One region of the Streptomyces sp. NBC_01525 genome, then DNA from elsewhere that is predicted to be linked to it. Evidence: riboswitches for the same ligand, from Rfam matches in the RefSeq annotation. Region 1 holds a riboswitch; each other region holds the start of a gene.

The links. A riboswitch is a leader RNA that binds a small molecule or an ion and turns the genes downstream of it on or off. The one in region 1 is predicted to bind cyclic di-AMP.
Positions count from the first base shown of each region.
Region 2: another riboswitch for cyclic di-AMP. It lies ahead of OG422_RS00845 (C40 family peptidase); the one in region 1 lies ahead of OG422_RS23865 (M23 family metallopeptidase).
Region 3: another riboswitch for cyclic di-AMP. It lies ahead of OG422_RS11650 (transglycosylase family protein); the one in region 1 lies ahead of OG422_RS23865 (M23 family metallopeptidase).
Region 4: another riboswitch for cyclic di-AMP. It lies ahead of OG422_RS13905 (M23 family metallopeptidase); the one in region 1 lies ahead of OG422_RS23865 (M23 family metallopeptidase).

Region 1 covers NZ_CP109397.1:5,339,251-5,347,077, reverse strand. The annotation lists gene OG422_RS23885 (DUF5998 family protein) at 1-536, opposite strand, end outside; gene OG422_RS23880 (GNAT family N-acetyltransferase) at 644-3,607, opposite strand; gene OG422_RS23875 (HPr family phosphocarrier protein) at 3,831-4,112, shown strand; gene OG422_RS23870 (GntR family transcriptional regulator) at 4,402-5,097, opposite strand; gene OG422_RS23865 (M23 family metallopeptidase) at 5,327-6,103, opposite strand; cyclic di-AMP (ydaO/yuaA leader) riboswitch at 6,116-6,271, opposite strand; gene OG422_RS23860 (pitrilysin family protein) at 6,516-7,827, opposite strand, start outside.
Region 2 covers NZ_CP109397.1:203,267-211,093, forward strand. The annotation lists gene OG422_RS00825 (urease subunit alpha) at 1-1,650, opposite strand, end outside; gene OG422_RS00830 (urease subunit beta) at 1,643-1,954, opposite strand; gene OG422_RS00835 (urease subunit gamma) at 1,972-2,274, opposite strand; gene OG422_RS00840 (M28 family metallopeptidase) at 2,800-3,741, shown strand; cyclic di-AMP (ydaO/yuaA leader) riboswitch at 4,165-4,365, shown strand; gene OG422_RS00845 (C40 family peptidase) at 4,370-4,834, shown strand; gene OG422_RS00850 (ATP-binding protein) at 4,852-5,280, opposite strand; gene OG422_RS00855 (8-amino-7-oxononanoate synthase) at 5,557-6,762, opposite strand; gene bioB (biotin synthase BioB) at 6,964-7,827, shown strand, end outside.
Region 3 covers NZ_CP109397.1:2,639,638-2,647,464, forward strand. The annotation lists gene OG422_RS11635 (DUF501 domain-containing protein) at 1-540, opposite strand, end outside; gene OG422_RS11640 (septum formation initiator family protein) at 675-1,130, opposite strand; gene eno (phosphopyruvate hydratase) at 1,419-2,708, opposite strand; gene OG422_RS11650 (transglycosylase family protein) at 3,042-3,692, opposite strand; cyclic di-AMP (ydaO/yuaA leader) riboswitch at 3,697-3,907, opposite strand; gene OG422_RS11655 (transglycosylase family protein) at 4,127-5,140, opposite strand; gene OG422_RS11660 (cytochrome P450) at 5,373-6,695, opposite strand; gene OG422_RS11665 (nucleoside triphosphate pyrophosphohydrolase) at 6,837-7,827, opposite strand, start outside.
Region 4 covers NZ_CP109397.1:3,124,687-3,132,513, forward strand. The annotation lists gene OG422_RS13885 (YDG/SRA domain-containing protein) at 1-502, opposite strand, end outside; gene OG422_RS13890 (hypothetical protein) at 742-1,044, shown strand; gene OG422_RS13895 (protein kinase family protein) at 1,393-2,517, opposite strand; gene OG422_RS13900 (aldo/keto reductase) at 2,647-3,588, opposite strand; gene OG422_RS13905 (M23 family metallopeptidase) at 3,830-4,990, opposite strand; cyclic di-AMP (ydaO/yuaA leader) riboswitch at 5,003-5,156, opposite strand; gene OG422_RS13910 (DUF2332 domain-containing protein) at 5,542-6,648, shown strand; gene OG422_RS13915 (PP2C family protein-serine/threonine phosphatase) at 6,826-7,827, opposite strand, start outside.

The DNA of each region.
Region 1 (7,827 bases):
GTCTCGCGGACGGAGTCGGGCCCGTCACCGGCCTCGCTGACGCGCAGCGAGAGATCGTCGGCGGTGGAGGAGCCGGTGTAGCCGTGATCCGCCTCGCAGTTGGGGTCGCCGCAGGTGGCGGGCTCCAGATCGAGGCGGGCGACGGCGCCCCAGCCGATGGTGAGCACGACCTCGCGGGGCAACTGGCCCGGGGTGTACGACTCCGGGTTGGCCACCACACGGCTGAGCACCACCGAGGAGATCCGCCCGAGCTTCACGGACTCGGTGGAGGTCGTGGCGTACGGGGACGGGGAGGTGGCGTCGGCGGCCTGCTCATCGGTGTGGCTGACGATGAAGCGGGTGTCGGTGAGGACGAGGACGGTCACATGGCGGCGGACCTCGTTGGCGTCGAAGGTCGTCTCCTGGTGCACCAGGTACGCCGCCACCGGCTCACCGCCGACGGCGGCCTGCACCGCCTCGGCCACGAGGGCCGGGTAGTAGCCGCTGCGCTCGATCGCCGCGCGCAGCCCCTGGGTCGTCGTACCGGTCTTAGCCATGCCCTCCATCTTACGGGCCCACAAGGGGGCGGCAGGACGCCCGGGACGAGCCGGTTCGCGGGGGCCGGTGTGGCGGGGGCACAGCTCCCGCTGTGCCGCGCGGGCGGTCAGTAGGCGGGCAGGCGGCGGGGGCCGAGGTCAGTGGTGGCGGGCGGGCGGGCGAGGCGGACGGACGCCCCGAGGACGGACAGACCGTGCGGGGCGACGACGACCGGTTCGAGGTCGACGCCCACCACCTCGGGGTGGTCGTCGACGAGCCGGGACACCCGCAGCAGCACCTCGGCCAGTGCGGCGGTGTCGACGGGCTGGGAGCCGCGCCAGCCGAAGAGGAGGGGGGCGGCGCGGATCGACCGGATCTGGGCGTCGACGTCGCGGTCGGTTGCGGGGATGAGGCGGTGCGCGATGTCGCCCAGCAGCTGGGAGGGGGCGCCCGCCAGGCCGAACGAGAGGACGGCACCGGCCGCCGGGTCGATGGCGGCGCGGATCACCGTGTCGACGCCGCGCGGCACCATCTTCTGGACGACGGGCGCCAGCTCCTCCGGGGTGCCGAGGGAGGCGGTCAGTTCGCCGTAGGTGCGGCGCAGGTCCTCCTCATCGGCTATGTCCAGGCGGATGCCGCCGAGGTCACTGCGGTGACGCAGGTGGGGCGCGGTGGTTTTGAGGGCGACGGGGTAGCCGAGGCGGGCGGCGGCGCGGACGGCGGCGTCCGGGCCGGGGGCGGGCAGCGACGGCTGGGTGGGGATGCCGTAGCGGGCGAGCAGGGCGGCGGCGTCCTCGGCGGGCAGCGGAACGGAGCGGCCGGCGGGCGGGTCGAGGTGGTCGAGCAGCCGCGCGATGTCGGCACCGGCCGCGGCCTCCTGGATGTCGTCGTACGCGGGGACCCGGCCCGGCTCGGCGACCTCCCGGCGCCAGGCGGCGTACCGCACGGCCGCGGCGAGGGCCCGGACGGCGCGCTCGGCAGCGGGGTAGGCGGGGAGCGGGGTGCGGGCGGGTGGGTAGGGGGCGGTGGGCGAGGTGGGGGCCACGGGAACGCCGTCTGCGGCGGGGGTCTCGGGACCGGCCAGCGCGGTGGGCGCTGCGGCCCCCGCGCCGGGCGCTTCCGGTCCGGCCTGGGCGGCGGGCTCCCCGAGGCCGGTGGCGGGGCCGCCGGGGTCGGCGGCCGCGGCAACGTCATCGGGCACCCCCGGGCCGGCCGGAGCCGCGAGCGCCGTAGCGAACGTGTCCATGGCCAGATGAACGACGGCCACCGGCTTGGCCGGGCCCGCGGCGGCCGCCGAGCGCAGCGCCGCAGCCAGCTCCTCGCCCTCCCCCGGGGCTGTCGCGTCGCCCTCCCCCACCCAGGGGATCGCGGTGACCACGACGGCGTCGCAGCCCTCGCGCGCCAGTTCCTCGGCGAGGGCGGTGTGGAAGTCGTGCGGGGTCGCGGCGGAGGGCAGCACCCGGGGGCGCCGCGGGCGCAGGCCCTCGGTCAGACACGCGTCGTAGGCGAGGAGGGAGAGCGCCTCGGAGTTGCCGAGGACGGCGACGCGGGCGCCCGCAGGGAGCGGCTGGGAGGCGAGCAGCAGCCCGGCGTCGAGGAGTTCGGTGACGGTGTCGACGCGGATGACCCCGGCCTGCCGCATCAGGGCGGCGACGGTGCTGTCCGGGATGCGGACGGTGGGGACCGTGTGCCCCAGGGGCGCGGTGCCGTGGTGGCGGGCGCCCTTGGCGACGACGACCGGTTTGACGGCGGCGGTGCGGCGGGCGAGGCGGGTGAACTTGCGGGGGTTACCGATGGATTCGAGGTAGAGGATCGCGACATCGGTGTCCGGATCGTCGTACCAGTACTGGAGCAGGTCGTTCCCGGAGGCGTCGGCGCGGTTTCCGGCGGAGACGAAGGTGGAGACCCCGGCGGGCGAGCCGTCCCCGGGGCCGCGCTCATGCAACCCGCTGAGCAGGGCGATGCCGATCGCGCCGGACTGGGTGAACAGCCCGATGCGGCCGGTGGCGGGCATCACCGGCGCGAAGGAGGCGTTCAGCCGGACGCCGGGGGCGGTGTTGATCAGGCCGAAGGCGTTCGGGCCGATCAGGCGCATGCCGTAGGAGCGGGTGCGGCGCAGCAGGGCGCGCTGGCGTTCGCGCCCCTCGGTTCCGGCCTCGGCGTACCCGGAGGAGAGGACCAGGACGCCCTGGACGCCGTGTTCCCCGCAGTCGTCGATCACCTCGGGGACGTGGTCGGCGGGGACGGCGATGACCGCGAGGTCGACCGGGCCGTCGATCTCCCGCAGGGAGCGGACGGCGGGGACGCCCTCGGGGTCGAGGCGGTCGGTCCCCTCGGGGAAGGCGTGGTTGACGGCGTGGACGCGGCCGGTGAAGCCGGAGTCGAGGACATGGCGCAGGGCCGTGCGGCCGACGCCGCCGGGCGTGCGGCCGGTGCCGATGACGGCGACCGAGCCGGGGGCGAGGAGCCGCTGCATGGAGCGGGCCTCGGCGCGCTGCTCGCGGCCGCGCATCACGGCCATGGACTGCTCGGTCGGTTCGAGGTCGAATTCCAGCCGGACGACGCCGTCCTCGAAGGTGCGCTGCTGGGTGTACCCGGCGTCCGTGAACACCTTGATCATCTTGGAGTTGGCGGGCAGTACCTCGGCGGCGAACCGGCGGATGCCGCGCTCCCGGGCAACGGCGGCGATGTGCTCCAGCAGCGCGGAGGCGACGCCGCGGCCCTGGTGGGCGTCCTGTACCAGGAAGGCGACCTCCGCCTGGTCGTCGCCCGGGTCCGTGGCCGGCAGCCCCCGGTCGTTGATCCGGTCGTAGCGGACGGTGGCGATGAACTCGCCGCCCACGGTGGCGGCGAGGCCGACCCGGTCGACGTAGTCGTGGTGGGTGAAGCGGTGCACGTCGCGGTCGGAGAGGCGGGGGTAGGGCGCGAAGAAGCGGTAGTACTTCGATTCGTCCGAGACCTGTTCGTAGAAGGAGACCAGGCGCTCGGCGTCGTCCGGGGTGATCGGGCGGATCCGGGCGGTGCCGCCGTCGCGCAGCACCACATCGGCTTCCCAGTGGCGCGGGTACGCGTGATCCGGCGGCTGCTGCATGCGGACAGCGTACGGCCGGGCACCGACAACCGGCTCGGTGTGCGCGGGGACCGGGCCCCGGGCCGGCGGCGGGCACCCGGGCGGCAGTCGTCGGGCGGCACCCGCGGACCGGTCCGGACGTGGTGCGGACGTGGTGCGGAACACCGGAAGTGGGGCTTCCGAAGCACCGGTGACCGCGTGAGAGACTGGTCTAGACAACCGTTACGACTTGAAGGGCAACACCATGGCTGAGCGCCGCGTCAATGTCGGTTGGGCCGAGGGGCTGCACGCCCGTCCCGCCTCGATCTTCGTCCGTGCGGCCACCGCCGCCGGCGTTCCCGTGACGATCGCCAAGACCGACGGCACCCCCGTGAACGCGGCCTCGATGCTCGCGGTGCTGGGCCTGGGCGCCCAGGGCGGCGAGGAGATCGTGCTCGCCTCGGACGCCGAGGGCGCGGAGGCCGCGCTGGAGCGCCTGGCGAAGCTGGTCGCCGAGGGCCTCGACGAGCTGCCGGAGACCGTCTGAACCAGGACGCCACCGCCTCCCCACAGCCGGGGAAAGGCCCCGCCGCCACGACCGGAAACGGTCACCGCAGCGGGGCCTTTCGCGTTCCGCGCGACGGAACGCCCCCCCGAGGCGGCACCCCTCCCCTGCCCGCAATTCGCCGCAGCCCCGCGGGCACCGCACGACCGAATACCTGAATACGCATCTACGCGATTGCGGCAATTCCCGGATGGCGTGTTTTCCCGGCACCCGTTTCCGCAATTCCCCGAACAGATCCCGCCACCCGCCGGTCGCCCCGTATACCGCGCCCCTATGGAGAACGCACCCGCCCGCTGCTGAGGGGACGTTGCGGATGGCGCACCGCGGCCGGCTGACGGTGCCGCGGGCGGTACGCCGGGAGCGACCGCGCGACATGCGACGCCATCAGGGCGCGCGCCGCCTCCGCGTCGCCCCGGGTCACCGCGTCCAGCACCGCACCGTGGTCGTCCCAGGTCTCCGCGTACCGCGCCGAAAGCTCGACGACGTACATCCACTCGATCTTCCGCCGCACCTGGGTCAGCAGCGCGGTCAGCCCCGGATTGCCCGCCGCCCGCGCCAGCGTCTCGTGGAACCAGCGGTCCAACCGGGGCAGATCGCCCGGACAGCCGCGGCGTGCGCGCTCCCTGCCGAGCCGCACCACGCCCCGTAAGACCTTCAGATGCGCGTCGGTGCGGCGGGCCGCCGCGCGGGCGGCGCCCATCGGCTCCAGGAGTGCGCGCAGATCCAGGAGGTCGGCCGCCTCCTGGGCGGTGGGCGCCGCGACGCAGGCGCCCGCGTGCCGTCGCGCGGTGACGAACCCCTCGGACTGCAGGGTCCGCAACGCCTCACGGACCGGCACCCGGGAGACGCCGTAACGGGTGGCCAGAATGTCCTCGACGAGTCGGCTGCCGGGGATCAGCGCACCGGAAACGATGTCGTCGCGAATCGCCGTGGAGATGCGCTGCACGGAAATCTGGCCTTGCGTCATCGTGGGTGCCTCCACCGTCCTCCCCGGAAAACGCCGGTGTACGGCGCCTTTTCGGCGACTCTATTCGACGGTGTCGGCTTCTTTACCGCCTTCACGCATTCATGGAAATCTTTTGGTGAGGGCCTTCCCTGACCGCCGGGAAATCCGGCCACCCGCCGTACGGCACCGGACGCGCCGGAGCCCCGGACGCCCAGTGAGGGCGGGCCGGGGCTCCGGGAGGCGATGTGGATCAGACGTTGACGCCGTGCGACCGCAGGTAGGAGATCGGGTCGATGTCCGAGCCGTAGTCCGGACCGGTACGGGCCTCGAAGTGCAGGTGCGGGCCGGTGACGTTGCCGGTCGCGCCGGACAGACCGATCTGCTGATGGGGCATCACCTGCTGGCCGACCGAGACACCGATCTGCGACAGGTGGCCGTACTGGGTGTACGTGCCGTCGTTCATCTTGATGACGATGTTGTTGCCGTACGCGCCGCCCCACCCGGCCTCGACGACGGTGCCCGCGCCGACGGCGTGCACGGTGGTGCCGGGGGCGGCGTGGAAGTCGATGCCGGTGTGCGTACCGGAGGACCACAGTCCGCTGGACGCCTGGTAGGCGGTGGAGACGTACGAGCCGGAGATCGGGGCGACGAAGGCGTTGAGGCGCTTGCGCTCCTCCTCGCGGGCGGCGCGGACCTTGGCGTCGTGCCGCTTGTCGGCCGCCGCCTTGGCGGCCTGGGCCTGCTTCTCCGCCTCGGCCTCGGCCTTCGCCTTGGCCTCGGCGGTCTCGGCGACGGCCTGCTGCGCATCGGCCTGGGCCTGGACGCGCTCGGCGAGTTCGTCACCGAGGACGACGGCCCGCTGCAGGCCCGTGTCGTGCGCGGCGCCGGACGTGGCGGCCATCGCGGGAGAGGACACGGAGACGACGACGCCGGAGGCGGCGAGACCGGCGATGCCGGCGATGTTGCGGGTCGTCCGGGCGCTGCGGCTCGGACGGCGATGCTTCCCGGTGGCACGGGTGAACGCCATGTGCTGGCTGGTCCTTTCCTTCCTTCTCGCCTACCGGGTTAGCTGACGGGTTCGGAGCAGGAAGGTCTCCTACGGGTTCCTCCGGAGAGGCGCCCGATTCACCCCAGGGACGTGTGGGTCCCCGGCTCCCCTGGCTCGCGCCGTACGGGGACTCGGCGATGACTGTCCGGTGCCGCGGTTGCGGCGTGCAGCTGACGGACAGCGCGCATGAAGCTAATCGTGGCAACTTTCAATCGGCAAACAGAAACGCCATATTGTGCGTTACGCCACACCGGGGCGGCGGAACCAGTGGCCAGCAAATCCGGGCGTAAAGGGGATCCCGAGAGTGGCCGTCCACCCTCGGGATCCCCTTTTGTTCCACTGTGCCGGGCCGCCGTGACGGCCCGGCCGGGGCCACCGCCCCTCCGGTTCGTCAGCCGCTGACGACCGTCACCTCGCCGATGCCCAGCGCCCGGACCGGCTCAGCGATCTGCGCCGCGTCACCGACCAGCACCGTCACCAGCCGGTCCGCCGGGAACGCGCTGACCACGGCGGCGGTCGCCTCGACCGTGCCGGTCTCGGCCAGCCGCGCGTACAGCTGCGCCTGGTAGTCGTCCGGCAGATGCTGCTCCACCTGGTCGGCGAGGGTGCCCGCGACCGCCGCCGCCGTCTCGTACTTCAGCGGCGCGACGCCGACGAGGTTCTGCACGGCGACGTCCCGCTCAGCGTCCGTCAGCCCCTCCGCCGCGAGGGTGCGCAGCACCTTCCACAGGTCGTCGAGGGCCGGACCGGTGGACTCGGTGTCGACCGAGCCGCTGATCGCCAGCATCGAGGCGCCGGTGGAGCCCCCGGGCGCGTCCGGCGCCGACGACCGCAGCACCTGACCGAAGGCCCGCACCCCGTAGGTGTAGCCCTTCTCCTCACGCAGCACCCGGTCCAGACGCGACGTCAGGGTGCCGCCCAGGCAGTACGTGCCGAGGACCTGCGCGGGCCACTGGCGGTCGTGGCGGTCGGCGCCGATCCGCCCGATGAGCAGCTGCGTCTGCACCGCGCCGGGGCGGTCGACGATCACGACGCGGCCGGTGTCGTCCGCGGTGATCGGCGCGACGGCGACCGGCTCGGCGGCGGACCCCTGCCAGGCGCCCAGCGTGTCGGCGAGCGCCGCGGCCACGTCGATGCCGGTGAAGTCACCGACGATCACGACGGTGGCCGCCGCGGGCCGCACATGCGCCGCGTAGAACGCCCGGACGGCCGCCGCGTCGATGCGGCCGACGGTCTCCTCGGTGCCCTGCCGGGGCCGCGACATCCTGGACGACGCGGGGAACAGCTCCTTGGACAGCGCCATCGCGGCGCGGCGCCCCGGGTTGGCCAGCTCGTGCGGGATCTCGTCGAGACGGTTACGCACCAGGCGCTCCACCTCGCCCTCGGGGAAGGCGGGGGCGCGCAGCGCGTCGGCGAGCAACCCCAGGGCGTGCGACAGCCGGGAGGCCGGGACCTCCAGGGAGACCCGCACCCCGGGGTGGTCGGCGTGCGCGTCCAACGTGGCGCCGCAGCGCTCCAGTTCGGCGGCGAACTCCTCGGCGTCGTGCCGGTCGGTGCCCTCCGACAGCGCCCGCGCCATGATCGTGGCGACGCCGTCCAGGCCCTCCGGCTCGGACTCCAGCGGCGCGACGATGTCGACCTCGACGGCCACGACCTGCTGGCCGGGGCGGTGGCTACGCAGCACCGTCAGGCCGTTGGGCAGC
Region 2 (7,827 bases), 5.1 Mb from region 1:
GGTCACCGTGAAGGTGTCCGGCTCCACGTGGACCCGCGGCAGGGCGTCGTTGTTGCGCATCGACGCCTTGGTGACGGACCGGGTGCTGCGGATCGGCTCGTACGCCTTGGCGAGCGGGAGCCGTTCGGCGATACCGTCCTCGACCGCCTGCGCGGAGACGAAGTTGACGGAGTTGCTGCCCGGGGCGCGGCCGATGGCGCCGAACATGGGGCGCGGCAGGATCGGCTGCGGGGTGGGGATGGAGGCGTTGGCGTCGCCGACCTGCGCGTAGGCTATCTGGCCGCCCTTGATGACGAGCAGCGGCTTGACGCCGAAGAACGCCGGGTCCCACAGCACCAGGTCGGCGAGCTTGCCGTCCTCGACGGAGCCGATGACGTGGTCGATGCCCTGGGCCGCGGCCGGGTTGATGGTGTACTTCGCGACGTACCGGCGGGCGCGGGTGTTGTCGGCGGCGGTGTCGCCGGTCAGCAGGCCGCGGCGCTTCTTCATCACGTGTGCGGTCTGCCAGGTGCGCAGCACGACCTCGCCGATGCGGCCCATGGCCTGGGCGTCCGAGGACATGATCGAGATGGCGCCGAGGTCGTGCAGGATGTCCTCGGCGGCGATGGTCGAGGGCCGGATGCGGGACTCGGCGAACGCCAGGTCCTCGGGGACCGCCGGGTTGAGGTGGTGACAGACCATCAGCATGTCGAGGTGTTCCTCGACGGTGTTGACGGTGTGCGGCCGGGTCGGGTTGGTCGACGCGGGGAGCACGTTGGGCTCGGAGACCATGGCGATCATGTCGGGGGCGTGACCGCCGCCCGCGCCCTCGACGTGGAAGGCGTGTATGGAGCGCCCGGCGATGGCCGCGATGGTGTCGCCGAGGAATCCGGCCTCGTTGAGGGTGTCGGTGTGGATCGCGAGCTGGGCGCCGCTCTCCTCACAGATGTTCAGGCAGGCGTCGAGGACGGCGGGCGTGGCCCCCCAGTCCTCGTGGATCTTGAAGCCGAGGACCCCGGCGCGCAGCTGGTCGCGCATCGAGTCGGCGGACATGGTGTTGCCCTTGCCCAGCAGACCGACGTTGACGGGGAGGTTGTCCATCGACTCCAGGAGCCGGGAGATGTGCCAGGCGCCGGGGGTGATGGTGGTGGCCTTGCTGCCCTCGGCGGGGCCGGTGCCGCCGCCGACGAGAGTGGTGACGCCGGAGGCGAGGGCCTCGTCCACCTGCTGGGGGCAGATGAAGTGGACGTGGGTGTCGATGGCACCGGCAGTGAGGATCTTGCCGTTACCGGCGATGATCTCGGTCTCCGGGCCGATGACGAGGCCGGGGTGGACCCCGTCCATCGTCTCGGGGTTGCCCGCCTTGCCCAGGGCGACGATCCGGCCGTCGCGGATGCCGACGTCCGCCTTGACGATGCCCCAGTGGTCGAGGACGACGGCGCCGGTGATGACGGTGTCGGGGGCGCCCTCGGCGCGGGTGACGCGGGATTGGCCCATCGACTCGCGGATGACCTTGCCGCCGCCGAAGACGGCCTCGTCCCCGGCGCGTCCGGGACCGCCGCTGCGGTCCTCCTCGATCTCGATGACCAGGTCGGTGTCGGCGAGGCGGATACGGTCGCCGGTCGTCGGGCCGAAGAGGTCGGCGTAGTCCTGGCGGGAAAGCTCAGCCATCGAGGGTGCCTCCGGTCTCACCGCGCAGCCCGGCGACGATCCGCTTGCCCGCGAGGGGGACCAGCTCGACCTCGGTGGGGATACCGGGCTCGAAACGCACGGCGGAGCCCGCCGCGACGTTGAGCCGCATGCCGTGCGCGGCTGCACGGTCGAACGCCAGGCCCGGGTTGGCCTCGGCGAAGTGGTAGTGGGAGCCGACCTGCACGGGGCGGTCGGCGGAGTTGAGGACGGTCATGCGCGTGAGGGGGCGGCCTTCGTTGAGGCGTACCGGCTCGTCGGCGTAGAGGATCTGTCCCGGGATCATCTTCTGCTCTCCCGTGGTCAGTTGATGGGTTCGTGAACGGTGACGAGCTTGGTGCCGTCGGGGAAGGTGGCCTCGACCTGCACGTCATGAATCATTTCGGGGACGCCGTCCATGACGTCGTCGCGGCTGAGCACCTGGCGTCCGGAGGACATCAGCTCGGCGACCGTGCGGCCGTCGCGTGCCCCTTCGAGGATGTGGGCGGTCAGCAGCGCAATGGATTCCGGGTGGTTGAGCTTCAGCCCCCGCGCTCGGCGCTTTTCGGCCACGTCGGCTGCCACATGAATCATCAGGCGTTCCTGCTCATGCGGTGTCAGTTGCATACGTTCCACCTCACAGACTTCCTGCCCGGGTACGCGTTCGCCCAGGTCACAGGCGTGGACACGCCCGTATGGGTAGATGTATCACACAGCGACTAAAGGGAGAGCAAACCGCCCCTCCGCAAGAGGTCATCAACACCCCCTCGCGCAGCGGTGAGTTCGGGCACATTTCCTCGGCGTTACACGACTGCCCACCTGAGGAACCCTTCTCATCACTGGAGAGTCGGCACCTTCCTTACCGGGAGTTACCGAGTGGCGACCGAATTCCCCTTCCGGATTTCCCGATCCGGAAATTCCCGACAGCCGTAATGCGGCGGCGAATTCCACATCCCGGAACGCCGGCCGGACCGATCGGGCACGACACCCCGGGTGCCGCGAATTGCACGCTCCGGGCAATCCGGGCCATCCAGCGCTCGACGAACACCACTGTCCGGTATCCGCTCTTGACGGGGCGGAGATCGCTCACGATCCTCATGTGCGCGTCAAAACGCTCCGCACCACCCCCCACACCAGCATCGGAGCCACACCGTGACTCGCACCGCCCGTACCCGCCGCCTCACCCTCGCCACCGGCGCCTGCGCCGCCGTCGTCGGCCTGCTCGGCGTCGCGGCCAGCGCCCAGGCGACCGCGCCGACCGCCGCGCCCGACATCCCGGTGGCCGACATCAAGGCCGACCTCGCCAAGTTCCAGTCCATAGCCGACGCCAACAACGGCACCCGCGCCCACGGCACCGCCGGGTACCAGGCGTCGATCGACTATGTGAAGGGCAAGCTGGACGCCGCCGGGTTCACCACGCAGGTCCAGGAGTTCAACAGCGGCGGCGCGAAGGGGTACAACCTCATCGCCGACTGGCCGGGCGGCGACGAGAGCAAGACCGTGATGTCCGGCGCCCACCTCGACTCCGTCCCCGCGGGCCCCGGCATCAACGACAACGGGTCCGGTTCCGCCGGGATCCTGGAGGTCGCGCTCGCGGTCGCCAAGGCGGACCTCAAGCCCACCAAGCACCTGCGGTTCGGCTGGTGGGGCGACGAGGAGGACGGCATGATCGGCTCCTCCCACTACGTCGACTCGCTCGGCGCCGACACCGCGAAGCTCGATTCGTATCTGAACTTCGACATGATCGGCTCCCCCAACCCCGGCTACTTCGTCTACGACGACGACGCGCGGCTGGAGAAGGTGTTCAAGGACTGGTTCGCGTCCAAGGACATCGCCACCGAGAAGGAGACCGAGGGCGACGGCCGCTCCGACCACGCACCGTTCAAGGACGCCGGGGTCCCGGTCGGCGGGCTGTTCTCCGGCGCCGACTACATCAAGACCGACGCGCAGGCCAAGGCGTGGGGTGGCGAGGCGGGCAAGGCGTTCGACGCCTGCTACCACGAGTCCTGCGACACCTCGAAGAACATCGACGACACGGCGCTGGACAACCACACCGACGCCATCGCCCAAGCGGTCTGGGAGCTGAGCTCCTGACCTCCCGCGCTCGCGCGCTACCGGCCTGACCTCACCCGGTCGGCTCCCGCGGCCCGGCCGCCCCTCCCGGCGGCCGGGCCGCGGCATGCCACGACGGTGGCCGACCGCCGCGCGCCGCCGGTCCGGCCGCGTCCGCGCCCGACACCCCTCGCCCGACCGGGCTCGCCCGTACGGACCAGCCCGTTCCCGGCTCTCACGGGGACGTCATGTTGCAGGGCGCCAGGGCGGAGAGCGCGGCGCGGGACCGCTTTCCCGCTGGTCCGGGGCGCGCGGGCGGACCGGGCGCCCGGCACCGGACGCCCCGAAAGCACCACTTGACGCACTTGTGATCAATGTCACACTTCGTCATTTCAGCGCGGAATTCGCCCGCCCGATGCGTGACGATCCCCTCGACGACAAGCCCCCGCCACAGCGGCGGGGCGGTCCGGACGGACGCCGAATCCTGCCGCCGTCCCGGATGTCAGGTCGACGCGGACGCATCGGCAGGAGCGGAGGACCCGAGCACGACGGGGCCACGGCCGTCAGGCCGACGGGCCCCTTGGGGTGAAGCCGTACGCACGGCCGGGCAACTTCGCCTGCCCGAACCCGACAGGTCTTCCTTCGCAGGCGGCTGACGAAGGGTTTGCGCATGACTGTGCGCATGCACATGCCGGCCGCGGTCGCCCGGGCCGGAACCATCTCCGCTCTCACACTCGCCACCGTCGGCGCGACCGTCACGCTCCCCCCGGGCGCCGACGCCAGCCCCGTCTCCGCCACGGCGGTACGGATCGCCGCGTCCAAGAAGGGCGCGCCCTACCAGTACGGCGCCCGGGGGCCGCACCGTTTCGACTGCTCGGGGCTGACGCAGTACGCCTTCAAGCGCGCCGGACGGAGCCTGCCACGCACCACCTCCGCGCAGTACAACCGCACGCGCCACATCCGCGCCGCCGCCCGCAAGGCCGGTGACCTGGTCTTCTTCCACGGCGGCCAGGGCGTCTACCACGTCGGGATCTACGCCGGTCACAGCCGCATCTGGCACGCCCCGCGCACCGGCACCGTCGTCCGCCTGGAGAAGATCTGGACCGGCGCGGTGTCGTACGGCCGGGTCGGCTGAGCGGCGGGGGCCGCGGGTCACCGCCCGGCGGACGGCCACGGCAGCCGGACCCGGACGGTCTTGCCGCCGCCCGGGTCCGGCACGGTCGCCACCTCTCCCCCGGACTCGGCGGCCAGCAGACCGACGATCAGCAGGCCGCGGCCGCCGTCCCGGCACAGCTCGGCGGGGAGCCGCCGGGGCGGCCGGGGGTCGCGGTCGGTGACGCCCGCGGTCAGCGTCTCGTCGCGGTCGAGCCGCAGCGCGACGGTGAAGTACGGGGAGGTGTCGCCGGTGTGCCGGACGGCGTTGGTGGCCAGCTCGGAGACGATCAGCCGGACCGCGTCGGTGAACGGCGCGGCCGGGTCCAGGCCCCAGGCGCCGAGCACCGCGGAAACGTGCCTGCGCGCGGTCGCGACCGACTCCGGCGCGCCGGGGAGGGTGAGGGTGGATTCCTGGTGATCTGCCATCGCGGTGCCATCCTTTTTCCCACCGGGGGTCGGATCCGGCGCACGGGCGGGAGGCGGGACGCCGCTCGGTCACCGAGTCGGCCACGCACGCCGGGGTGCGGACCGGCGGTCCATGCTGCCGGTACGCCCCGCGATCCACCACGAAATGCCCATATCTCTCGCTCGAAGCGGTGAATCGTACGACGCGAGAGCGGTTCGGGCGCCCCCGGCGGCCCTCCGGCCGCTACCGGCGGCTCCGGCGCACGCACCGTCCGGTGCGCCCCGCCGCCCGAAGGCTCATCCGCGCGGCGCGGTCGCCGTCAGGATCCGTACCGCCGTGTGGAGATGGGCGTCCGTCAGATCGGCGCGGGCCGTCAGACGCAGCCGGGAGACGCCGTCGGGCACGGACGGCGGGCGGAAGCAGCCGACGAGGAGGCCGGCGGCGCGGCAGTCGGCCGCCCAGCGGACGGCGGCATCCGGCGACGGGGCGCGGACCGCGACGACGGCGGCGTCCGGCCGGACCGCGGCCAGCCCGGCGGCGGTCAGCCGGTGGTAGAGGGCGGCGGCGGCCTCGCCGGTGCGGGCCGCGCGCTCCGGTTCGCGGCGCAGCAGCCGCAGCGCGCCGAGGGCGCCGCCGGCCGCCGCCGGGGCGAGCCCGGTGTCGAAGATGAACGTCCGCGCGGTGTTGACCAGATGCTCGATGACCCGGGCCGGGCCGAGGACCGCGCCGCCCTGGGAGCCGAGGGATTTCGACAGCGTCACGGTGGCGACGGTGTCCGGCGCCCCGGCGAGCCCGGCGGCGGCGACGGCGCCGCGCCCGCCGTCGCCGAGCACCCCGAGCCCGTGGGCGTCGTCGACGAGGAGACCCGCGCCATGGCGACGGCAGGCGGCGGCGAGGGCGGGCAGCGGCGCGGCGTCACCGTCGACGGAGAACACCCCGTCGGTGACGGTGAGCGCCCGGCCGCCGTGCGCGGAGAGCGCGGCGTCCACGGCGGCGGGGTCGGCGTGCGCGACGACGGCCTTGCGGGCCCGGGAGAGGCGGCAGCCGTCGATGAGGGAGGCGTGGTTGCCGGCGTCGGAGACGACGAGGGCGCCGGGTCCGGTGAGGGCGGTGACGGCGGCGAGGTTGGCGGCGTACCCGGAGGAGAGGACGAGGGCCGCCTCGAAGCCGCAGAACGCGGCGAGTTCGGCCTCCAGCGTGGCGTGGAGTTCGATGGAGCCGGTGACCAGCCGGGAGCCGGTGGCCCCGGCGCCCCAGCGGTGCGCGGCCTGTGCCGCGGCGCGGGTGACCAGCGGGTGGCGGGCGAGTCCGAGGTAGTCGTTGCTCGCCAGGTCCAGCAGTTCGCAGGAGGCGGAGCGCGGGCGCAGGGCGCGGCGCAGACCCGCGTGCAGCCGCGCGTCGTGGGCCGTGTCGAGCCAGCCGAACGCCACGCCGGGATCCGGCGGGGCGGCGTCGGCGGAGGGGGCGTCACGGGGTGGCGGCAGGGCGGGATCCGCTGGCATCGGCTTCCTTCGATTCCCTGTGCGGCCCCGCCCGCGAGGGTCGGCGGCGTCGCGGGCGAGGTCGTTGGTGATTGTGGACTGCTGATAGACGTTAGCGGTCGTTCCACCGCCCCAGGGTGTGGTGATACACACACCCCGATCCGGGCGCGTTGTGGGAATCCTCCTTGGCCCGGGGCACCGGCGTACGTCAGGATCATCGCCATGGAGCTGCTGAACACGTTGGTGGAGAAGGGGCTGCGGCGCGAGCTGCCGACCCGCGAAGAGGCACTCGCCGTACTGGCGACGTCCGATGACGACCTGCTCGACGTCGTGGCCGCGGCCGGGAAGGTGCGCCGTCAGTGGTTCGGCCGACGGGTGAAGCTCAACTACCTCGTCAACCTCAAGTCCGGGCTCTGCCCCGAGGACTGCTCGTACTGCTCGCAGCGGCTCGGGTCGAAGGCGGAGATCCTCAAGTACACCTGGCTGAAGCCGGAAGACGCGTCGCGGGCCGCGGCCGCCGGGGTGGCCGGGGGCGCGAAGCGGGTGTGCCTGGTGGCCAGCGGGCGCGGTCCGACCGACCGGGACGTCGAGCGGGTCTCGGAGACCATCTCCGCCATCAAGGAGCAGAACGAGGGCGTCGAGGTGTGCGCCTGCCTCGGATTGCTGACGGATGGTCAGGCCGGTCGGCTGCGGGAGGCCGGTGCGGACGCCTACAACCACAACCTCAACACCTCGGAGGCGACGTACGGCGACATCTGCACCACCCATGACTTCGGGGACCGGGTGGAGACCGTGCGGCAGGCGCAGGCGGCCGGGATGTCGGCGTGTTCCGGGCTGATCGCCGGGATGGGCGAGAGCGACGCGGACCTGGTCGACGTGGTGTTCGCGCTGCGGGAGCTGGACCCGGACTCGGTGCCGGTGAACTTCCTGATCCCGTTCGAGGGGACGCCGCTGGCGAAGGAGTGGAACCTCACGCCGCAGCGGGCGCTGCGGATCCTGGCGATGACGCGGTTCGTCTGCCCGGACGTCGAGGTGCGGCTGGCCGGTGGGCGGGAGGTGCATCTGCGCAGCATGCAGCCGCTGGCG
Region 3 (7,827 bases), 2.7 Mb from region 1:
GGTGTCTCCTTCGGCGGCGGTGTCCTGACAGGGCGTGACACACGGGCCCTTGCGCCACCACTCGGGCAGCATCGCGAGCGCCTCGTCGCCCAGCGGGTTGACACCGGGACCAGCCGCGAGGGAGTGGCCGACGAGGACGTGCAGGCACTTGACCCGGTCCGGCATGCCACCGGCGCTGGGAAAGCCCTGGAGCACCTCGATGGCGTCGCGGCGGCGGATGTAGTCCTCGTGGGCGGCGCGGTAGGCGGCGGCCAGCTCGGGGTCGGTCGCCAGCCGCTCGGTCATCTCCTTCATCACGCCGCTGGCCTCCAGCGTGCCGATGGCGGAGGCCGCGCGCGGGCACGTCAGGTAGTACAGCGTCGGGAACGGCGTGCCGTCCTCCAGGCGCGGGGCCGTCTCGACGACATCCGGCTGGCCGCAGGGGCAGCGGTGGGCGATGGCCCGCAGGCCGCGCGGCGGGCGACCCAGCTGCTCCTTGAAGGCGGCGATGTCCGCGGCGGTGGGCTCGGTGGGCTCGGTCTGGGGCGGAGGCGTGTCCATGTGCGCTTTCGGTGGGATCTTCGGTGGGCTGCCGGCCACGGACGGGCGGACGCGACCGGTACGGTGCGTCGCCGCCCGCGGATCGGGCGGGGCGGATCAGACGGTGCCGGGAGGCCGGACCGGGGTGCGGCGCGTCACCGGCCGGCCGTGTCGACGTCGGCCCAGAGGTTCTCGTACCAGGGGCTTCCGGCCGCTCCCGCGCCGTCGCGCGGAGCGCCGTCGTCGGCGCGCGATCCGTCCTGGACGATATAACCCGTCTCGCCGGGACGGACGAAGTGCAGATGCAACCGGGCCTGCTGCTCGACGTAGGCGGAGTCGCGCCAGCGGGACTTCTCGTCGCGCAGCCGGTCCAGCGCCTTGGCCGCTTCCTGGGCCTTGCGGCGCTGGTCGGCGATGTCGGAGCGCTGAGAGACGTACTGCCGTATCGGGTAGGCCAGGGCCACGACGAGGGAGCACATGACGAGGGCCAGCAGGGCGGCCCGTCCGGTGAGACGGTTGCGGCGGGGGCGCCGGACGCGTTGGACGCGGGCCGCCGCCTGTTCGCCGAGCGCCTTGAGCCGGGTCGCGGTCGAGAACCGGTCCGCGGACACGTCGCCTCCCCTGTTGGCCGACTGTCATGGAGTTCGTACGCTCCCGCCGGGCGGGGCCGTTCGGAAGCGCAGCCGTCCCCGGCAACGGTACGGGACCGTCGCCGGGGACGAACGCAGGCCGTGACGGCGGATGGCCCGCCCACGGTCGGGTGGGGCGGGCACTCGCGCCGGGAGGGTCAGCCCTTGCGGTGCTCACCGGTTCGCAGAGCGCTGTGCTCACCGGTTCGCAGAGCGCTGCGCTTACTGGTTCGCAGAGCGCTGCGCTTACTGGTTCGCAGAGCGCTGCGCCTACTGGTTCGCAGAGCGAAACCGGGGGAAGGCCGAGCGACCGGCGTAGACCGCCGCGTCGTCCAGGATCTCCTCGATGCGCAGCAGCTGGTTGTACTTGGCGACGCGCTCGGAGCGGGCCGGGGCACCGGTCTTGATCTGGCCGCAATTGGTGGCGACGGCCAAGTCGGCGATGGTGACGTCCTCGGTCTCGCCGGAGCGGTGCGACATCATGCACTTGAAGCCGTTGCGCTGGGCCAGCTCGACGGCGTCCAGGGTCTCGGTGAGCGAACCGATCTGGTTGACCTTCACCAGGAGGGCGTTGGCGGAGCCCTCCTCGATGCCGCGGGCCAGGCGCTCGGGGTTGGTGACGAAGAGGTCGTCGCCGACGAGCTGGACCTTGGCGCCGAGCTTGTCGGTGATGACCTTCCAGCCGGCCCAGTCGTCCTCGAACAGCGGGTCCTCGATGGAGACCAGCGGGTAGGCCGCGACCAGCTCCTCGTAGTACTCCGTCATCTCGGCGGCGGAGCGGTCCTTGCCCTCGAACTGGTACTTGCCGTCCTTGTAGAACTCGGAGGCGGCGACGTCCAGGGCGAGCGCGATGTCCTGGCCGGGGGCGTAACCGGCCTCCTTGATGGCCTCCAGGATGAGGTCGAGGGCCTCACGGTTGGAGCCGAGGTTGGGGGCGAAGCCGCCCTCGTCGCCGAGGCCGGTGGCCAGGCCCTTGCCCTTCAGGACCTTCTTGAGGGTGTGGTAGACCTCGGCGCCCCAGCGCAGCGCCTCGGAGAAGGACTCCGCGCCGATCGGGGCGATCATGAATTCCTGGATGTCGACGTTGGAGTCGGCGTGCGACCCGCCGTTCAGGATGTTCATCATCGGGACGGGCAGGACGTGCGCGTTCGGGCCACCGAGGTAGCGGAACAGCGGCAGGTCGCTGGCCTCGGAGGCGGCGTGCGCGACGGCGAGGGAGACGCCGAGGATGGCGTTGGCGCCCAGCGAGCCCTTGTTGTCGGTGGCGTCCAGGTCGAACATGGCCTGGTCGATGAGGCGCTGCTCGGTGGCGTCGTAGCCGACCAGCTCCGGGCCGATCTGCTCGATGACGGCGAGGACGGCCTTCTCGACGCCCTTGCCCTGGTAGCGGTTGGGGTCCCCGTCGCGCAGCTCGACGGCCTCGAAGGCGCCGGTGGAGGCACCGGACGGGACGGCGGCCCGGCCGGTGGAGCCGTCGTCGAGGCCGACCTCGACCTCGACCGTGGGATTACCTCGCGAGTCGAGAATTTCGCGGGCTACGACGACGTCGATGGACGGCACGTTGTCTCCTTCATGGGTGTCTGGAGTTCTGCGGCACGAGCCTAACGGCCCCCGGTCCTTCCGCTCGCTCCCGGCCCGCGCTGCGGGACGAAAGGTGCCTCGGACGCCGGGTACCGGACATTCGACAACGAAGGCCGCGGAACGGAAAAGCAGCTGATAAGGGGCGGGGCACGACGCTGTGTCCGGCACCAGGGTACGGAACGGCGAAACCCCGCCTCGGCGCGCGGAGGCGGCATCGGCGGTGAGCCGGTGCCGCCCCGGGGACGTGCGCGCCGGGCGGGGTTTCCCGTGGGACCGGGGTGCGGGGCGGTGAGAGCGGGCCCCGCGCGGGGATCAGACGTGGAGCTTCTGGCCCGGGAAGATGAGGTTCGGGTTGGAGCCGATGACGGACTTGTTGTCCGCGTAGACCGACTTCCAGTTCGTGCCGTGCGCCTTGGCGATCTTGGCCAGGGTGTCGCCGGACTTCACGGTGTAGTTGCCGTGGCCCATGGCGTGGTGCTGCGGGGCCTGCTGCTGGGGGGCGGCCTTGGGCTGCGGGGCCTGCTGCTTGGGCGCCTGCTGCCGGGGGACGGCCCTGGTGGTGGAGCCCGTGTTCAGGTCGGGGGACGGGCCGCCGGCGGAGAGGTTGCCGGCACCGGCGCAGGACCAGGCGCCCGGGCCCTGGATGGCGAGGAGCTTCTCGGCGGCCTGGATCTGCTGGGCCTTGGTGGCCTGGTCGGCGCGCGGGGCGAACTGGGTGCCGCCGGCGGCCGCCCAGCTGGAGGAGGAGAACTGCAGGCCGCCGTAGTAGCCGTTGCCGGTGTTGATCGACCAGTTGCCGCCGGACTCGCACTGGGCGACGGCGTCCCAGGTGGCGACCGAGGCGGCGGAGGCGGAGGTGGCGCCCATCAGCGGGACGGCCACGGCGGCGCCGGCGACACCGGCGAGGGTGGCGACGCGGACGGCCTTGGAGGGGCGACGGTGCTTGGCCTTGTTCATCAGCATGTTTCGTTTTCCTCACCGACGCCTGCGAGGTGAGCTGTCGGGTTCGGGCGGTGTGGATTGCCCGGCCGTGTGTGCCTCACACACGGCTTCACCCCAAGCCGGTCGACCCGCTTTCACGGGTGGGGCCGGCACTTACCTTGGGTCCCCCGCTCCTGCCTTCGGCGCTTACGCGTCGACCACCTTCGCCCACCGGCAGGATTCGGCGTGTGAACGAAGGGCCCGCTTTGGCGAGCGGTGCTGACCGTAAACAGAACCCCCTGTGTCGTTCAAACCCCACTTTCTGGGCACAGTTGACCGTCAACGACCGCAGAGGGCGCATATTTCCGCAGGTAGGACATGGTGTGGATGCGAAGGGCAGGTCGGGACGCCACGGGTGTCAACGAGAGCCATGTCTCACTTTCGCCAAAAGGGGCAAAGCTACCCATCTCCCTCGATCAGTGGCCCAGATCGAGGAGTTGACCTGGGTGAATGAGGTCCGGGTCGTCGCCGATGACGTCCTCGTTGCGCTCGTACAGCGCGGGCCAGCCGCCCGGCAACTCACGCGCCTCGACGATGGCTGACAGGTTGTCACCGGGGCGCACGGTGTACGCGTCCTCGCCCGGGTCCGTCCGCTCGCCGCCCCGCGAGGCGTGCCGCCCCGGGGCGCGGTCGCTGCCCCCGACGCCCCCGTTGGCGTCGCTGCCGCCGCGGTGGCGCCCGGAGCCGTCACCGTCACGGGAGCCGCCCCCGTCCGCCGGGGGCGTCGTACGGGACGGGTGCGAGGGCTCGGACGGGGTGGAGGTGTGGCCGGACGGGTCGTCCGACGGGCCGGGCCTGCCGGGCCGCCCCGAGCCTTCGGGCACCTCCGGGGAGTCGGTGGCGTCGGGCGTGCCGGGTGAGGTGGACGGGTCGGGGGTGCCGGACGGGTCCGGCTCGCCCTTCGGCGCGGACGGGTCGGTGGTGGACCGGTCCGGGCCGTCGGGGATCGAGGTCCCGTCCTGGCCGGTGTCCGTGCCGGTGCCGGTGTCCGCGCCGTCCGCGTCGGCGGGCGGGGTGGTGACGGTGCCGCCGGGGTCGACGTCGGGGATTCCGCCGCCCTCGGTGAGTCCGGCGCCGGCCGCGCAGCGCGGCCAGGCTTCCGGGCCGCGGTCGGCGAGGATCGCCTGGGCCACGGCTATCTGCTGGGCGCGGCTGGCCAGGTCGGGGCGGGCGGCGTACTCCAGCCCGCCGTGGTCGCGCCACATGTCGAGGGTGAGCTGGAGCCCGCCGTAGAAGCCGTTGCCGCCGGCGCTGGACCAGATGCCGCCGGACTCGCACTGGGCGACGCGGTCCCAGGTGGTGGCGTCGGCGGCGTGGGCGGCGCCCGCGCCGAGGAGGGGCAGGGCGAGGCCCGCGCCGGTCACTCCCGCCGTGACAAAGAGGGCCGGTGCCTGGCGGGGGCGACGGTGTCTGCCGTTGCCGGTGCGCATGCGATTGCCTTTCGAGCGGCGGTTGAGTTGTCCGCCCCGGCGCCCCGGCCCGGCCGCCGGGGTCCGGTACGGCCGTCCACCGGGACGGTGGAGCGCTTGTTCGGTGGCAAGGTAGCCGGGCTCACGGGGCGTCACAAGCCGGTGTAGCAGAGATCACGTGTAGGTCACGTGACTGACGGAGCGTCAACTTATGGGCCGTGGGCGGCCGTCCGCGCTGGTGGACGGCGTGTCGTCAGGGGGCCGGGGTGAACGTCACGGGGAGGGTGCGCAGACCGCGCATGATGAGCCCGCCGCGCCACCGCATATCGTCCGGTTCCGCCGCAAGCCGGATGTCGGGCAGGCGGGTCAGGAGAGTGGCGAGGGCGGTCTGCCCTTCGAGGCGGGCGAGCGGCGCGCCGAGGCAGTAATGGATGCCGTGGCCGTAGCCGAGGTGCGGGTTGTCGGTGCGGCGCAGGTCGAGGGTGTCCGGGGCGTCGAAGCGTGCGGGGTCGCGGTCGGCGGCGGCCAGCACCACCAGGACCGGATCGCCCTCGGCTATCTGCTCGCCGCCGAGCGTCAGCTCCTCGGTCGCGAACCGCCAGGTGGCCAGCTCGACCGGGCCGTCGTAGCGCAGCAGCTCCTCGATGCCGGTGGTCAGGACGTCGCGATCACCGGAGGCCAGGGACTTCTGGAGGAGTTCGCGCTGGCCCGGAGTGCGGAGCAGGGCGTAGGTGCCGTTGCCGATGAGGTTGACGGTGGTCTCGAAACCGGCGAAGAGGAGGATGAACGCCATCGCGGCGACCTCGTTCTCGGTGAGGTGTTCACCGTGGTCGGAGGCGCGGATCAGCCCGGAGATCAGGTCCTCGTCGGGCGCGGGCTCGGGCGGCAGCGCGGCGCGCTTGCGGTGGATCAGCTCGGCGAGGTAGCCGCGGATCTTCTTGACCGCCTTGGCGACGCCGCCGCGCGGCCCGCCGCCGGTGCCGCCCGGTTTGGTGTGCCGGAGCATCATCCCGGCCCAGTCCCGGAAGTCGTCCTGGTCCTCGCGCGGGACGCCGAGCAGGTCGCAGATGGCGTAGATCGGCAGCGGGAAGGCGAACTCGTGGATGAGGTCGGCCTCACCGCGGGCGGCGAAGGAGTCGATGAGCGCGTCGGTCAGCTCCTGGACGCGCGGGGCGAAGGCGGCGACGCGGCGCGGGGTGAACGCCTTGGAGACCAGTCGGCGCAGCCGGGTGTGGTCGGGCGGGTCGATGTTGAGCAGATGCGTCATGAGGTTGGCGCTGCGCTCGCCCGGGATGCCCACCTTGCCCTTGCCGTGGGCGCTCTCACTGTGGTGCACCGGGTTCTTCGAAAGCCTGGAGTCGGCGAGCGCCTGCCGCGCATCGGCGTACCGCGTCACCAGCCACGCCTCGACGCCGCTGGGCAGCGCGGTCCGGTGCACCGGCGCGTGCTCGCGCAGCCAGGCGTACGCCGGGTACGGGTCGGCGCCGAACTCCCAGGTGAAGAGGGCGGGGGCGGGCGGGGTGGCGGCCTGGGGGTGCGCGGGGCACCCGGGGGCGGCTTCGGGCGTGTGGTGCACCTTTCGACGGTAACCGCTGCTCCGGCCACCGCGGACCGCGCGCCCTGTCCCGTAGGGGGCCGCCCCTACTCAGGCATCGGTGGCGTCACTCCGGCATCGGCGGACCGCTCCGGCGTCGGCGGCGCCCCGCTCCCCGGCCCCCTACTCGGGTATCTCGGGTATCTCCTCCGCCCCGGATGGCGGCAGCCCCTCCGCCTCGCGGATCGCGTCGCGGTAGGTGCGGGCGGCGGCGCGCAGGGCGGTTTCGGGGTCGGTGCCCTCGGCCTCGGCGCGGGCGGCCAGGGCAAGGAGTTCGTAGCCGATGCCGGGGGCGGCGGGGCGGACGTCGAGACCGGCCGTGCGGGCGCGGGAGGCGAGCTTGGCGGCGAGGGCCAGGGCGGGCTGGGTGAGCGGGACGCCGTCGGTGACCGACGCGCGCCGCTTCTCGACCGCCTTGGTGCGCAGCCAGTGCGCCCGGACGTCCTCGGGCGTCTCGGCGGGCTCGTCCCCGAACACATGCGGATGGCGGTGGATCAGCTTCTCCACGATCGCCCCGGCGACGTCGTCGACCGAGAAGGGTGCGTCGGGGTCGTCCTGGGCGATGCGGGCGTGGAAGACGACCTGGAGCAGGACGTCACCCAGCTCCTCGCACAGCGCCTCGCGGTCACCCGTCTCGATGGCCTCGACCAGCTCGTACGTCTCCTCCAGGGCGTACTTGGCGAGGTCTTCGTGGGTGCGGATGCCCGTCCACGGGCAGGCGGTGCGGATGCGGTCCATGACCTGGACGAGGTCGAGCAGCCGGGCGCCCGGCAGGTCGTACGCGCCAGGCAGCAGCTCCAGGTCGGGCATGGTCTCGCGGCCGGAACCGGCGAGGCGGGCCAGGCCGTCGGTCAGCGCGCTCTCGCCGTCGGCGGAGGTGAGGACGACGACCGTGCGGTCCCGGGCGACGCAGTCGTCGACCAGCTCGCGGGCGCCGGGGACGGCGGACTCCACCGTGACCCCGGCCTCGCGCAGATAGGGCAGCTGCGGGTGGGCGGCGTCGGCGCAGAGCACCCGGTCGGCGGCGCGCAGCGTCCGCCAGGCGTTCCAGGACAGCAGGCCGGGGGCGACGCGGTGGCTGGTGGTGAGCAGGACCAGGCGCCCGGTGCCGCCC
Region 4 (7,827 bases), 2.2 Mb from region 1:
GCTTCGGCGTGGGAACTTCGCCGGGCGCCAACTTCACTAGCTTGAATTGACAGACGCGAAAGCCCTCTTTCCCGACGGTCATCCAGTGATCGGCCACCCGGAACAAGCCGCAATACTCATACCCACCCATTGTCCTGCGCCGCTTCTTACCCTCGATCTTCAGGCCGCGAATGACACGGACCGCGTCGCCACGTGCCTCATTGAGTAGCAATCCAGCGTTGCCTGTGCTTTCCATGCTCTGGTCCGCGTAAAGGCGCCCGGTGTCCCTGTCTCGACACCCTTCTCCGGTATAGATGATCTCTTCTTCACCGTAGACATCGTCTACGTATCCACCGGAGAGAACGATGGAATCTACGCCCTTCGAAGCGGTTCCCGCGATTCCTTTGCCAGAGGTGCGGTGCACCCCCGCTCGATGCAATTCCCGATGCCCTTTGAACCACTGTCCCTCGACTACCCCATCAGGGGTGCCAAAACAAACGGGTGCCGACTTCGCCTTCGCCATGGGTTGATCTTGCCAACCCGCCAGAGAAATGGCACGCGTCTACGAGCGATGTGCGCAGAGCCACAGTTGCTCGCCTCCTACGGCACAACCCCCGTAACGCTCAACTGCTTTGCGGCTGCTGGCAGGCAGCACTCTCCCGGACGCCATAGCTCGCCGGGCAGCCCCTCCAGAGCCGACGGGATGGGCGTAAAGTCCAGCAGCGAGACGTTTATCCAACCCGTGAACGAGAGGCATGAGTGATGGCAGGAATTCCGACAGCAGCAGTGGCCGCGACCGGCCTCGTGGGTGGTTACGCCGTGGCTCGGTGGACGAAGAAGCGGCCCCTGGGCGGGGTGGCGTTGGCCGCTGCCGGGGCGGTGGCGGCCAAGGGGTGGCAGGAGAAGGCCGGCGGGAAGGCCGCGGCGGCGCTGGGCGGGGCGTATGTGGCGGCGTTCGCCGGGTCGCATCCGCTGGCGAAGAAGATCGGGGCGTGGCCGTCGGTGTTCACGGTGGCCGGTGGCATGGCGCTGGCGTCATGGGTGGTGGCGGACCGGCGCGGGTGACCCGGCCGGGGCGGGACCGGGACGGTCGGCAGGCCCGAGGCCGGGGCCGGACCGGTCGCCCCAGCCCGAGGCGGGACCGTGCCGCCCCGGCGCAGCCGGAGGCCGACCGGACCAGGACCGGCCGGTCGCCCCTCGCCCCTCGTCTCTCACCTCTCACCCCTCACCCTCCTCCACGCCGAGCGCGACGAAGCCGGACACGGGCCCGGCCCCGGCAGCCGTCAGCCTGCCCCGGCCCTGCCAGCGGCTGGCCGGCCCAGGCTGGCCCCGAACAGACGGCTCAGCGGGCGTCGAAGCCGAGGCCGGGCCGAGGCCGGGCTTAGCGCCGGGCCGAGCCGCCAGGCCGGTCCTTCAGGCCGGCCCCGCGCCCGACACTCCGCCCCCACCCCACGCCCTCCGCACCTCGCGCCCCGGAAACGGCGTCCGCTTACTCACCCCGAGCAGCCGCCGGTGGAACTCATCCAGCACCACCGCATGCGGAGCATGCCGATCGATGAGCGCGCCGATCTCAGCGGGAACGCCCTCGGGCCGACGACCCGCGATCCAAGCTCTCAGGAAGGCTCCCTGATCGATGCCGCCGCGCACCGCTTCCGGCAGATGGTGGCGGAGCAGATGCCCCGGCGCGTACGAGCGGTCGTACACCAGGTGGTCGGTGAGGAAGGCGCTCTCCTCGGCGGAGAGGTCGAAGTCGCGGCTGAGGGCGAGGCCGAAGTCCGTGAAGTAGACCCGGTGGCCGTCGGTGAGCAGGTTGGCGAAGTGGGTGTCGAAGTGGACCAGCCCGTGGGCGCTCATGAACTCGGTGCCGCGCAGCAGCTCGTTCTCCGCCCAGCGGTAGGGCGCGCTGCCGCCGGGCTCCGCCCAGGCGCCGTTCCGGAGGTCGGAGAGCCGGTCCGCGAGCGTCCGGGGCACGTGCTCCAGGAAGAGCACCAGGCTGAAGGAGGAGCTGCCGATCGCCTCCAGCCGACGGCGTACCGCGGAGGAACCCTCCCAGTGGGCGACGGCCCCCTCGACGCCGCCGAACGCGTCGGCGAAGTCGCCCGGGGGCCGGTCCGGCAGGACGCGCCAGTGGTACAGCAGCGGGAAACCCGCGTACGCGTTCCGCAGGACCCAGGCGGTGGTCATGAGGTGCGCGGCCAGTTCCCGCCAGGCGCCGAACCCCGCCGAGCCCACCCCGTACTGGTAGTAGAGGGGGAGGCCGAAGAGGTTGGCGGTCGAGCGGACGTGCTCCGGCCGCAGTTCGAGGTCGGTCAGCGGGACGCGTTTGACGAAGACCCGCCGCCCCTCGACCTCCATCTCCGCCCGCCGGCCGCCGATGCCCGAACCGCGCGCCGGAGCGGCGGCCACCGCATCGGTGAGCCCGCGGTCGCTCAGCAGGGAGAGCCGCGCGCCCACGTCCGCGTACGCCGACAGGCGCGCGGCGGGAAGCGGCTCGGTCTCCGCCGCGGGCCTCGTACCTGATACGCGGGGCTCATCCATGGGCGACTCCGCCTCCCGGCACATCCGACCTCCCGACCCGTACCCCGCGTCTACCCATGCACCGGGCAGGCCCACCTCAGGCGCTCAACGACCAAGGCGGGCCCACCGTTCACGCCGCCTTACGCCAACTTACGCCGAAGCCTCATCCAGCGACGTCAGTTCCTCGGCGCTGAGCCGGAGGCCCTGTACGGCCAGCAGGGCGGGGAGTTGGGCGGTGGTGCGGGCGCTGGCGATCGGGGCGGTGACCGTGGGGCGGGCGGCGAGCCAGGCGAGGGCGACGGTGGCCACCTCCGCACCATGGGCAGCGGCGACGGCGTCGAGGGCGGCGAGGACGCGGACGCCGCGCTCGGTGGCGAGGTACGCGGCCGCCTCGCCGGACCGGGCGCTGTCAACGTCCGTACCGGGGCGGTACTTGCCCGTCAGGAAACCGGAGGCGAGCGCGTAGTACGGGACGGCGCCCAGACCGTGGCGGGCGACGACATCGGCCAGTTCGCCCTCGTAGGTGTCGCGGGAGACCAGGTTGTACTGCGGCTGGACCGCGACGTAACGGGCGAGGCCCTCGCGCTCGGAGAAGGTCAGGGCCTCCTCCAGGCGCCGCGCCGAGATGTTGGAGGCGGCGATCTCGCGGACCTTTCCGGCCCGGACGAGGTCGTCGAGGACGGTCAGGAACTCACCGACCTCCAGCGATTCGTCGTCGTAGTGGGTGTAGTAGAGGTCGATGTGGTCGGTGCGCAGGCGGCGCAGCGAACCCTCGACGGCCTTCTTGATCGTGTCGGCAGAGAGGCCCTTGAGGTCGGGGTGGGCGCCGACCTTGGTGGCGATGACGACGTCGTCGCGGTTGCCGCGGGCGGCGAGCCAGTCGCCGATGACGGTCTCGGATTCGCCGCCCTTGTTGCCCGGCACCCAGGCCGAGTAGGCGTCGGCGGTGTCGATGAAGTTGCCGCCGCCGGTGACGTACGCGTCGAGCACGGCGAACGACTCGGCCTCGTCGGCGGTCCAGCCGAAGACGTTGCCGCCGAGGCAGAGCGGGGAGACGGAGAGCGAACCGAGCGGCCTACGTGTGGTGGTCATGCGTCACTTCAACACGCGGTAGGGCGGGGGCATTCCGGGGCGCGGCATCCGGGTGCCCACCCGGAGTGCCGCCCCAACTGCCCGCCCCGGGCCGAGCGCTGCCCGCGCGCGCCGCCGGAGCCACGACCGGCGCACGCCGCGCGCCGCGCACGCCCCGGCCACGCGCCCGGCCCGCCCGGGGTCCTGCCCGGCGCGCGGCACCACCGCGCACGCCCCGGGCCGCCCCTCGCGCTCCCCGTCCTCAGACGTTCAGGCCCCGCCCACGCAGCCACGGCATCGGGTCGATGGGATCGCCGCCACCGGGGCGGACCTCCAGGTGGAGGTGGGGGCCCGTGACGTTTCCGGTGGCGCCGACGCGGCCGATGACCTCGCCGGTGGAGACCTTGCCGCCGGTCTTCACCATCGACGAGAGGTGGCAGAACCACAGCTCCGTCCCGTCGTCGAGGGTGAGGAGGATGCGGTAGCCGTACGCACCGGCCCAGCCCGCCTGGGTGATGGTCCCGGAGTGCACGGCCTTGACCGGCGTGCCCGTAGGGGCGGCGAAGTCCTGGCCGGTGTGGTCGGCAGCCCAGCGGTCGCCCGGCTGGCCGAAGCTCGCGGTGAGGGTGTACGAGGTGACCGGCAGCAGATAGCTCTTGGCCAGCTCGGCCAGGCGCGCCGCCTCCGCCTTCGCGCGGGCCTCGGCCTCGCGCTTCGCCCGGGCGGCGGCCTCCTTGCGCGCGGCCTCGGCCCGCTCCGCCTTCGCGTCGGCCACGGCCTCCTTGTGGTCCGTCGCCGCGGTCTTCTCCGCCTGGACGAGGGCGGTGTGTTCGGCGGCGTCCCGGGCGTCGCGCTCGGCGGCCGCCTGCTGGGTGTCGGCCTGCTGGAGGATGCGGCTGCGCAGCGCCTCTCCGGCGCCGGCCCCCTGCCCGTCCTCGGTGGTGATCCCGGCGGACGACAGCGGCGCCGCGGCGGTGACCGCCCCGGGCGCGTCGCCCGCGTCGTCGGAGGAGCCGAGCAACGACCCGATGCCGGGCAGCGATTCGGCGTCCGGCAGCGCTCCGGTGACGTCGGCGGCGAGGGAGCCGATGTCCGGCATGGAGATCGGGACCGGCGGCTTCTCCTCGGCGGTCGCCATGCCGCCGGCGCCGACCGCCGCGATCACGCCGACGCCGAGGACCGTGCCGCCCCGGGCCAGACCGCCGCGCTGCTTGGCGACGCGGTGGCGGCCACGGGCCGACCGCACGGACTCCTCGGTCGGGTTCCACTCACCGGGCCCGTCGTCCGCCGCGCCGTACGGACCGGGGCCCTCCGGGGCGAACGCGCCCGGGGCGAAGGTGGCCGTATCGGTAAGGGACCCTGGCAGATCCTGGGGGAGGGGGCGGGCGGACGCGGCCTCGGGGGCAAGCCTGTTGGACGCCACGGGGGCGCACTCCTTTCCTTCCTTCGCGCCTACCGGGTTAGCTGACGGGTTCGGAGCAGGAAGGTCTCCTACGGGCGGCCTCTGGCCGAGGCGTCCGATTCACCCCATGGTGGTGGTTCCCCGGTTCCCTCCGCGCCGCTCGGGCCGCCCGAGGCAAATTCAGGACACGTCACGGCAGTTCACGAAATATCGGCGCATCGGCGTGCAAGGAGGCGCCGTATACGGAAGTGACCACCGGTGTGCCTGGATGCCCGGCATACCTGAAGAGCGCGTACGGGATTCGGCGTGGGGGCACGGTGCCGCCTCGGCGACGGCTGGGACGACCGCGCTCCGTTATCGGACAGTAATAGAGATCGGGGCCGATTTCCAAGCGATCCCGCGAATCCGCTCCATCCGACTACAGTCATTGGCCAAGACTTTTCGGGACAACGAACGGTGAAGCCGGGCGAGTTGATCGCCTTTCACGAAACGGCCTCCGCGTGATTGTGCATCACTTGTTATGCGGAGGGGTGCGCACCCTTCACTCTCCGTGAGGGCAGTAGCGTCTGATCATGGTCGTCGACTTCGTCAACAACGCACCGGCCCTGGCAGCGCGCTACCGGGACTTCTCCTGGTGGGAGGCGCGGGGCCGGTGTGCGGCCCACGAGGAGCTGACGGCGCGGATCGGGCAGGACCCGGAGCTGTGCGAACTCCTCGCCGCCTCCCTCCCGGTGGGCAACAAGCAGCAGCCCAACCTCCTGCTGGCGGCCGTCCGCCACCTCGACGGCCCGCACGCCGAGCAGGGCCCGCGCGGTGAGCTGGCGTACGGCCGCTGGCGCGAGTGGACGATCCGGCACTGGGACGAGGTCCGCGCGGTCGTCATGAGCCGCTCCACCCAGACCAACGAACCGGCCCGCTGCGCCGCCCTGCTGCCCGTCCTGGCCCGCCTCCGCGGCCCGTTGGCCCTCCTGGAGGTGGGCACCTCGGCCGGTCTCTGCCTCCACCCGGATCGCTACCGGTACGCGTACGAGCCGGACGCCGCCCTGGGGACGCCCGGAACGGCGGCGCACCCGGAGGCGTCCACCCTCGGGGCCCCGGACAGTCCGGTCACCTTCCGGTGCCGCGTCGGGCGGGAGGACCGGGTGGCCGAGGAGGACGCGGCACCGCCCACGCGGCTGCCGGAGATCGTGTGGCGCGGCGGCATCGATCTCGCCCCGCTCGACCCGGTGGACGACCCCGAGGCGCTGCGCTGGCTGCGGTCCCTGGTGTGGCCGGGCACCCCGGAGCGCGCACAGCGCCTGACGGCCGCCGTGGACGCGGTACGGACGGCGCCGCGGCCCGAGATCGTCCGCGGCGACCTGGTCGAGGAGCTGCCCGCGCTGGCGGCACGGGTCCCGGAAGACGCCACGCTCGTCGTCTTTCACACCGCCGTGCTGCCCTATCTGCCGCCCACGCACCGGGAACGGTTCGCCGACCGGGTGCGCACGGTGCTCGCCGCGCGGCCGGGCGGCGGCCACTGGATCTCCCAGGAGCACCACTCCGTCACCCCGTGGCGGCCCGCCCCGACCGCCGGCCGCCTCACCCCGGCCGACCAGGAGCGGCTGCTGACCCTCGCGCTCGACGACCGCCCGGTGGCCCTGACGGGAGCGCACGGCCAGAGCGTCCACTGGGTGGCGTAGGGGGCCGCCCTCGGGGCCGCACCGGCGCGCGGGGCCCGGCCGCACGCCCCGCGCGCCGGTGCGGCCCCGCACGCCCGGCGTGCCCGGCGTGCCCGGCGTGCCCCGTAGCCCCGCACGCCCCGCGACGACCCGCCCGCGCCCCGCCACTCCTCCGCGCACCGACCGGGCCTGCTCCTCCTACTCCTCCAACGGCCGCTGCACCGCCAGCAACGCCATGTCGTCCGCGCCCGCCCCGCCGGTGTGCCGGGCGACCTCGGCGACCAGCGTGTCCAGCAGCCGGTCAGGATCAGGGAAGGCCCGGCCGCGCAGCCGGGCCACCGGGTCGTAGAACTCGCCCGCCCGGTTGCGCGCCTCCGTCAGCCCGTCCGTGTAGAGCAACAGGACCGCACCGGCGGGGAAGAACATCTCGTCCGCCCGGTCCGGCCACCCGGCCACCTCGCTCATCCCCAGCGGCAGCGCGTGCACCGCGGGCACCACCGTCCGCAGCCCACCGTCCGGGGCGAGCAGCAGCGGCGGCGGATGCCCCCGGTTCAGGACCCGCAGCACGGCCCGCTCCCCGGACGGGATCTCCGCGAGCACGGCCGTGGTGAACCCCTCGTACTGGTCCAGCCCCTCGCGCCGCCGCCCCTCCCGCTGGAGCGCCCGCTCCAGCCGGCCGGCCACCGCCTCCAGCGTCGCCTCCTGCTCCGCCGCCTCCCGGAACGCCCCGATGACGATCACCGCCGCCTCCACCGCCTCCAGCCCCTTCCCCCGGACGTCGCCGACGATCAGCCGTACGCCGTGCGGCGTCTCCTGCACCGCGTAGAGATCCCCGCCGATCCGCGCGTCGGCCTGCGCCCCCACGTAACGGGCGGCGACCGCCAGCCCCCCGACCCGCTCCGGCGGCGTCGGCAGCACGGCCCGCTGGGCGGCCTCGGAGACATCGCGTACGGAGGCGAGCCGGGCGTCGGAGAGCTGTACGACGCGGTTGATGCCGAGGGCGAGGACGGCGACGACGAAGACGGTGGAGATCTCGGTGGCGGAGAGGTTGGCGTCATGGGGGGCACCGGTGAAGAGCGCCGCGCCCAGTTCGCCGAGCAGCGCCGCGAGCGCGGTGAGCGCCGTGTTCCGCAGCGAGTACAGGGGCGCGGCGACCAGCGGCGCCGCCGAGAAGAACGGCGAGGCGGTGAAGCGGGCGGG